Flavivirga spongiicola: one gene and its partner. Each later gene encodes a partner of the first gene's protein in a complex. Links are inferred from orthologs where the notes say so. Each region holds a gene or a part of one and is shown in the gene's direction. Other genes may lie near its edges.

Region 1 (4,168 bases):
GTAAGAGTATTGGCATCCGGTAACTCATAAGTGTTGTTACGTTTAGCCACAAAGGGTTCCTGAAAATGATCTCCAGAATAGAATGTACCAACCATGGAGCTATCGGTCACCATAGCGGAGAAAAAAAAGGCATGTGCACCATCAAAAGTTGATAACTTAAGTTGATTTCCATCCAATACACCTTCCAAATAGCGATAATCGCCTGTGGTTGTTCTAAAAGTTCCTGTTACCATATTCCCATTCTGACTAAAAATCCCTTTTGCTATGTATTTGTTGGCATCAGAATCCGGACTAAAAACTGTCTCCCAATTTCCAGAAATATCATGTTTAGCATTTTCTGAGGTATCAAACCGAGTCCTGTTTTTTTCAGCAGAGAACCCCATGACTCTGTTTAAGCCTGCTTTCACAAAACGCCCCACCAACTTATTGTTTTCAATTTTAGCAACTAAATAGCCTTCAAAAACGGGCATTCTTATAAATACTGAGTCATTTTTATAGGTAACATCATCAACTTCAATAACTTCTTCGGCATTTAAAATATGTAATTTATTTTCAGAAATCACCTTAAAATTAAATGGTAAATCGGCTGTCTCATTTACTTTTAATAAAGCACGGTATGTACCTGTCTTGAGCTTATTTATTTTAATGTCCTGTTTACAAGCAAAGACAAAAAGAGTTAATAGTGTTATGATGATATGTTTCATGTGTTTATATTTATTGTTTTTTATTTGTCACATGTAGCATCCATACAATCATTGTTCTTGGATATCGAACTTTTAGTTATGGATGTTTCATAAAAGATCGTTTGAATTACATTATTCGAAATAACAACTTAATACTAACAAATAAAAGATAATAATTATACTTTTTAAGCCCACAAATTACAAGCAATATTTGAATGCTAGCTTCAATATTTTATCTTTGCACTCTTAAAATGGTAAATTTTTTATGAAAATTTCTTACAATTGGTTAAAACAGTTTTTAAAAACCGAGTGGACACCAGAACAAACTAGCGAATTGCTTACTGATTTGGGGCTTGAAGTTGAAGGTGTTGAAACCTATCAATCTGTTAAAGGAGGACTGGAAGGTGTCGTTATTGGAAAGGTTTTAACCAGTGTTAAACACCCTAATGCCGATAAACTAAAAATAACAACTGTAAATATAGGAGGCGAATCTCCTTTACAAATAGTTTGTGGTGCACCAAATGTGGGTGTTGGACAAAAAGTACCCGTTGCTACTATTGGAACGACTTTGTATAATGAAGAAGGTGACCCCTGGACTATAAAAAAAGGCAAAATACGTGGTGAAGAAAGTCATGGAATGATTTGTGCTGAAGATGAGCTAGGCTTAGGGAAATCTCATGATGGCATCATGGTTTTAGATGCCGCCGTTAAAGTGGGAACACCAGCTGCCGATCTTTTTGATATAGAAAACGATCAGGTATTCGAAATTGGGTTGACCCCCAACAGAGCAGATGCTATGAGCCATTTAGGAACAGCACGTGACCTAAAAGCTGGTTTAGTTCAAAAAGATATCAATTTAGAGCTTATCACACCATCAGTAAGTTCTTTTCGTATTGATAATCGTACACTTAAAATTGATATAGATGTAAAAAATAAAGATCTGGCACCTCGCTACTGTGGTGTTACTATATCTGGACTAAAAGTTAAAGAATCTCCTGCCTGGTTACAACACCGGTTAAAAGCGATCGGTTTAAGCCCAATAAATAATATCGTTGATGCTACAAACTATGTATTACACGATTTAGGACAGCCATTACATGCTTTTGATGCTGTAAAGATCTCTGGTAATAAAGTTGAAGTAAAAACTTTAGCTGCAGGAACAAAGTTTACGACCTTAGATGGTGTAGAACGTGAATTACACGAAGATGATTTAATGATCTGTGATGCCGAAAAACCGATGTGTATTGCTGGAGTTTTTGGAGGTATTGATTCTGGAGTTACCGAAGCTACAACCAGTATCTTTTTAGAAAGTGCTTATTTTAATCCTGTTAGCATCCGTAAGTCTGCTAAAAGACACGGATTAAATACAGATGCTTCTTTTAGATTTGAACGCGGTATTGATCCTAATATTACAGAATATGCATTAAAACGTGCCACCTTATTGATTCAAGAAATAGCAGGTGGAGAAATTACCAGCGATTTAATTGACCTATATCCGAATAAAATTAAAGATTTTGAGGTTCGGTTAAGCTTTGAGAACGCTAAAAAACTAATTGGAGAAGAGATTCCTAAAGAAGTTATTAAACGTATTTTATCATCATTAGATATAAAAGTAAACAATGTTACCGAAGCTGGTTTAGGTTTAACCGTACCTGCTTATAGAAATGATGTACAAAGAGAAGCTGATATTATTGAAGAAATATTGCGTGTGTATGGATACAACAATATCAATACGACGAAAAAATTAAACGCTTCTATTTCGGGAACATCAAAGTTTGAAGATTATAAAATACAAAATACCATAGGAAATCAATTGGTCTCACAAGGTTTCTATGAAATCCTTTCTAATTCATTAACGACTCCGGATTACACAGCCTTAAGCGAACAATTGAAGGAAGAACACAATATTAGTATACTAAACGCTCTAAGTAATGATTTGTCCATTTTAAGGCAATCTCTATTATTTTCTGGCCTGGAAGCTATATCGTTTAACATTAATAGAAAACGTGCAGATTTAAAGTTGTTTGAATATGGTAAAACATATCATGGTTTTGGTGACAAAAGAGAAGAATTAAAACATTTATCACTTTTTGTAACTGGAAACCAAATCATAGAGAATTGGCATAGTACGAGTAAAAAGAGTGATTTCTTTTTAATTAAAGGGTACATTATTGCTGTACTTCAACGCTTAGGTATTTCGAGATTTAATGAAACTCCTGTCAAAAATGACTTTTTTAGTGAAGGTCTTGAATTTAACCAGGGAAAAACTAAATTAGTTGACTTTGGATTAATAAAAAAACCAATCCTTAAACATTTTGATATTTCTCAAGAAGTATTATTTGCAAATTTTAATTGGGATGCCATTCTGGATTTAGTTAAGCATAACAAGATTAAATTTAAGGCGATTCCCAAATACCCGGAAGTACGTCGTGATTTTGCTTTATTATTAGATAAAAAAGTCACTTTTGAATCTATTTATAAAATAGCAAAGCAAAGTGAGAAACAATTATTAAAAAATGTCAATTTATTTGATGTTTATCAAGGGAAAAAATTGCCAAAAGGTAAAAAAAGTTACGCTGTTAGTTTTACGTTACAAGACGAAAACAAAACCCTTACTGATAAGCAAATTGATAAAATAATGAACAAGTTGCAAACTAATTTTGAAAAGCAGCTTGGTGCCGAGCTGCGATAATATGACATTGCAAAAAGTTTTTTTTCTAACCTTTATATTCTTTGCCTCATTTAAATTGAGCGCACAGAAAATACACTTGAAAAAAACTAAAGACACAGCTTCTGTAATTCAATTAGCTGGCTACGATGCTAAACAAGCTCTTTTAGGTATTAAGCATTCTTTTACCCGGCCTTTTCATTGGAAAAAGAAAGATTTTACAACTTTAGGAGCAATAAGTCTGGGGCTCTTTGGACTTTCTACTATAGATGATGAAGGTAGTGCTTTTTTTATTCGTCAAGAACCCTATGTGCCAAATGTATTTCAGGAAGCAGGCACCAGATTTGGCAGCCCGCAAGTTTATTTTATTGCAAATGCCGGATTGTATGGTTTTGGTTTATTGACTAAAAATGAAAAGATTAGAAAAACAAGTGTATTAATTATTTCATCTTCATTTACCACGGGACTCATACAAAGCTTTAGCAAAACTGCTTTCGGTAGAGTCCGACCTAAAAACGGCTATAAAAGCACAGAATTTCGATTTTGGTCGAAAGAACCTCAATTTCATTCATTTCCATCCGGACATACTGTTTTATCTATGACCATGACTCATGCTATCGCGAAACAATTTGACAATGTATGGTCTAAAGTTGGTATATATACACTAGGTTCTATAGTTCCTATTTCAAGATTGTTTGCAGGTGTACACTGGCTTACAGATGTTGCCTTAGGAACTGTAATAAGTATTGCTGTTGTTGATTCTGTAGATAAATTTCTATTCAATACAAAAGCTTATAACGATTCTGTAAAAGAAAAG
Region 2 (3,450 bases), 2.0 Mb from region 1 along the record:
TGTAGATCTTTATTGGTCGAAACCCCAAATCCACAAATAACTTTCGCAATGAGTTATACAGAGATAAAGGAAATACAAGATTTAGTAAAAGGCACTTTGTTTCAAATGGGATTAAATAAAATACTTAACGATAATACCATTAAATAGATTTATGCTTCATCCTCGGTAGTATCATCATCTACATCACCTTCATTTAAAACATTTGGAAGAATCATTGGTACTAAAGATTTTACTGGTTTGTAGAATGCAGAGGCTTCTAAATCTTCTTCATCAGCAAATGGGATAGCACTATTCATTTTATCAAAAATAATTAAAATCACACTTAAGATCAATGCAATTTTAAGAGCTCCAAAGAGACCTCCAAGAAGCTTATTTATAATGCCAAGGGCAGCGAAATTTGCTAATTTGGTCAACGCTTTTCCAGCTAACGCAATAGTTAAAACAATTATTACAAAGGTTATAGCAAAAGCAACAATATTAATAGTGTTCGCATTCCAGTCTACTTTGCTTTCTAAAAAATCACCAGCAAAATTGCTAAAATGTATCGCTCCATAAACACCAGCAATTAAAGCAACTAAAGAGGCGACTTCAACAAAGAGGCCTTTCATAAAACCACGAATAAGACCGAATAAAATTAAAGCTCCTAAAACAATGTCTATAATACCCATAGTTAATCTAAAAATTATCCGAACCTTGGTGTCGGGGTTTTCTATTCACCTCTCCTTTAGAGAGGTCAGAATTGCCTTTTTTGGCAATTCTGGATGAGGTTAAATACAAAATTTCGATTTTTGACCTAAAAATCAAAATAAAACTTGCCAAATACCCCTATGGCTTGCCTCGGGGATGATCGGTTTCAAGAAATTTTTTATTTAGAATTTAAACAAAGATAAAATAATAGTCCCACTTAGGTTTATTAACTTTGTAACTTTGAATTTATTATGTCTAGAGACGAACAATTAAAAGAACGCTGGCAGTTGGTAGTAAAAAAACTATCCGATCAATTTGCTGATGGTGAGGCTTTAGACCTCGATGCCATTATTTATTTAATTGGAGTGCAAGAATTGGGGCAACTAGATAGAAGCTTTAAAAAAGATCAGAAGTTAGACCTCATGCACATTGCTATCTGTAAATTGCTTATACCATATGGGTATTATGAGCTGGATTTTGTAGATAATGATGGGTGGCCACACTATAAAACGCTAGAAGCCCTTCCCCATTTAAAAGCAGGTGAGCAAAGTGTTTTAATGAAAGAAGCCATCGTTAACTATTTTTTAGAAACCGAATACATTAATTAGTTTTTGGACGTTACTTTTTGAGAAAAACAAAAGGTCAGGCTTTTCACTATATCTTTTTACAAAAAAGTAAAAAGGATGCCATTGCAATCCTTAACGCAAATCCCGATAAATTGATTAAATTTGCATTCATTTTTGAAATGACGCCATGATAGATAAAATAAAAGAACTCATTGCTGAAGCTGAAACCTTTAAAACACAATCTAAAGAAGAAGTAGAAGCATTCCGTATAAAATATTTAGGTAAAAAAGGATTACTAAATGACTTTTTTGCTGAGTTTAAAAATGTAGCTAACGACCAGAAAAAGGAATTTGGTCAAACTATTAATAAACTTAAAAAAACAGCCGAAGATAAGGTAAACGCTTTAAAAGAAGAGCTAGAAAGTAAAGAAGAAGTCATAGGTGTTTACGGGGATTTATCACGTCCAGGAGAACCTATTCAAATTGGTGCGCGCCACCCTATTTCGATTGTGAAAAATCAAATTATCGATATCTTTTCTCGTATAGGTTTTAACGTTAGTGAAGGACCAGAAATAGAAGATGATTGGCATAATTTTACAGCCTTAAACTTGCCAGAGTATCATCCCGCACGCGATATGCAGGATACATTTTTTATTCAAACAAATCCAGATATCTTGTTGCGTACACACACCAGTTCTGTGCAAGTACGTTATATGGAAAATAACGCACCGCCAATACGTACTATTTCACCAGGTAGAGTATATAGAAATGAAGCCATTTCGGCACGATCACATTGTTTTTTCCATCAGGTGGAAGGTTTGTATATAGATAAAGATGTGAGTTTTGCTGATTTAAAACAAACACTTCAGCATTTTACAACCGAAATGTTTGGAAAATCTAAAATACGTCTACGCCCGTCGTACTTTCCATTTACAGAACCAAGTGCAGAAATAGATGTGTATTGGGGCTTAGAAACCGAAACCGATTACAAAATCACGAAAGGTACAGGTTGGTTAGAAATTGGAGGTTGTGGTATGGTAGACCCTAATGTTTTAGAAAACTGTAAAATAGACTCCACTGAATATTCAGGGTTTGCATTTGGAGTTGGTATAGACCGTATAGCGATGCTGTTACATCAAATTGGAGATATTCGTTTATTGAGTGAGAACGATGTTAGGTTTTTAGAGCAGTTTAAGAGTGCTTTGTAAAAAAGCGTGAATGAAAAAAGACATCCAAATTCCAAAAGTTGAAGACGTTTACATCGCTATTGTAAATGAGTACAACGACATTTACAAGACGCAAGATTGGAATGCCTATATTATAAACGATAAAGACGTTGACTTAGAAATGATTCTTATTGTTACTAGTGGCTATTCTGAAGATAAAATGACTTCTGTATTTAGAAAAAAACTAGATAAACTTCCAAAAAAGAGCTACGCAAAAATAGAATTGATGCAAGAGGGTTTGTTCGCTTTAAACAATACTTTTAAAGTTACTTTTTTTGAAGGCAATACCATGTTTGATAAAACCTACTTGTTTAGAAAGAATACGATTAATTTAAAAGCTTTACAACCAGTTCCTTTAATGAGTGTTAAAGGTGTTTTGGTGAAGTAAACCCTTCCGCCTTTAATTCCTTTTATAGAAATTAAATTCACCTTCCCTTCTTCGAATGGAAGAATTTGGTTTACAGTTTCATTTAAATTTTAAAGAAAGATATTATTTAGCAAATTTATAAAAACTCTCCTCCTTCTAAAGGAGGAGTGGATTCAATTTCGAGGTGGTTTATTTTTATGCCTTGAACTAGCATTTTTTTTATTGTATTTTAAACAAAACTAGTATAACTACCCTTAATCTAACTTATCAGTTAATTTTTTAAACACTTTTTTTGGGTTTTTACCTTCATATAAAACTTGGTAAACGGCATTAATGATTGGGAGTTGTGTTTTTTTTGCGTTTTTCTGATTAAGTAAATGAGCACTTTTTGTAGCATAATAACCTTCAGCAACCATATTCATTTCCATTTGAGCCGATTTCACCGTGTAACCCTTACCAATCATATTACCAAACATGCGATTTCTGGAAAAAACCGAATAGCCAGTTACCAATAAATCACCTAGATAAGCAGAGTTATTGATGTTACGTTTCATTTTATGCATTTTTTTAATAAAACGTTTCATTTCCCTAATAGAGTTGCTCAT

What was found. The genes of interacting proteins can lie anywhere in the genome.
Region 2: the proteins of pheT (region 1) and pheS are in contact, whole or in part, in a crystal structure (PDB 6P24), measured with the Escherichia coli proteins. The link is inferred for Flavivirga spongiicola from one-to-one orthologs.

What each region holds. Positions count from the first base shown.
Region 1 is NZ_JAUOEO010000001.1:4,399,833-4,404,000, forward strand. The notes cover bases 556-3,661. They hold pheT (phenylalanine--tRNA ligase subunit beta), read left to right. Parts: upstream 556-948; coding sequence 949-3,375; downstream 3,376-3,661. Other genes in these bases: Q4Q47_RS17630 (peroxiredoxin family protein), read right to left, coding at 556-704; Q4Q47_RS17640 (phosphatase PAP2 family protein), read left to right, coding at 3,452-3,661. In the rest of the region: more of Q4Q47_RS17630, read right to left, coding at 1-555; more of Q4Q47_RS17640, read left to right, coding at 3,662-4,168.
Region 2 is NZ_JAUOEO010000001.1:2,424,927-2,428,376, forward strand. What follows is about bases 532-3,450. They hold pheS (phenylalanine--tRNA ligase subunit alpha), read left to right. Parts: upstream 532-1,440; coding sequence 1,441-2,460; downstream 2,461-3,450. Other genes in these bases: Q4Q47_RS09630 (CvpA family protein), read right to left, coding at 532-668; Q4Q47_RS09635 (hypothetical protein), read left to right, coding at 939-1,295; Q4Q47_RS09645 (hypothetical protein), read left to right, coding at 2,471-2,866; Q4Q47_RS09650 (NAD(P)H-dependent glycerol-3-phosphate dehydrogenase), read right to left, coding at 3,100-3,450. In the rest of the region: Q4Q47_RS09625 (hypothetical protein), read left to right, coding at 1-147; more of Q4Q47_RS09630, read right to left, coding at 150-531.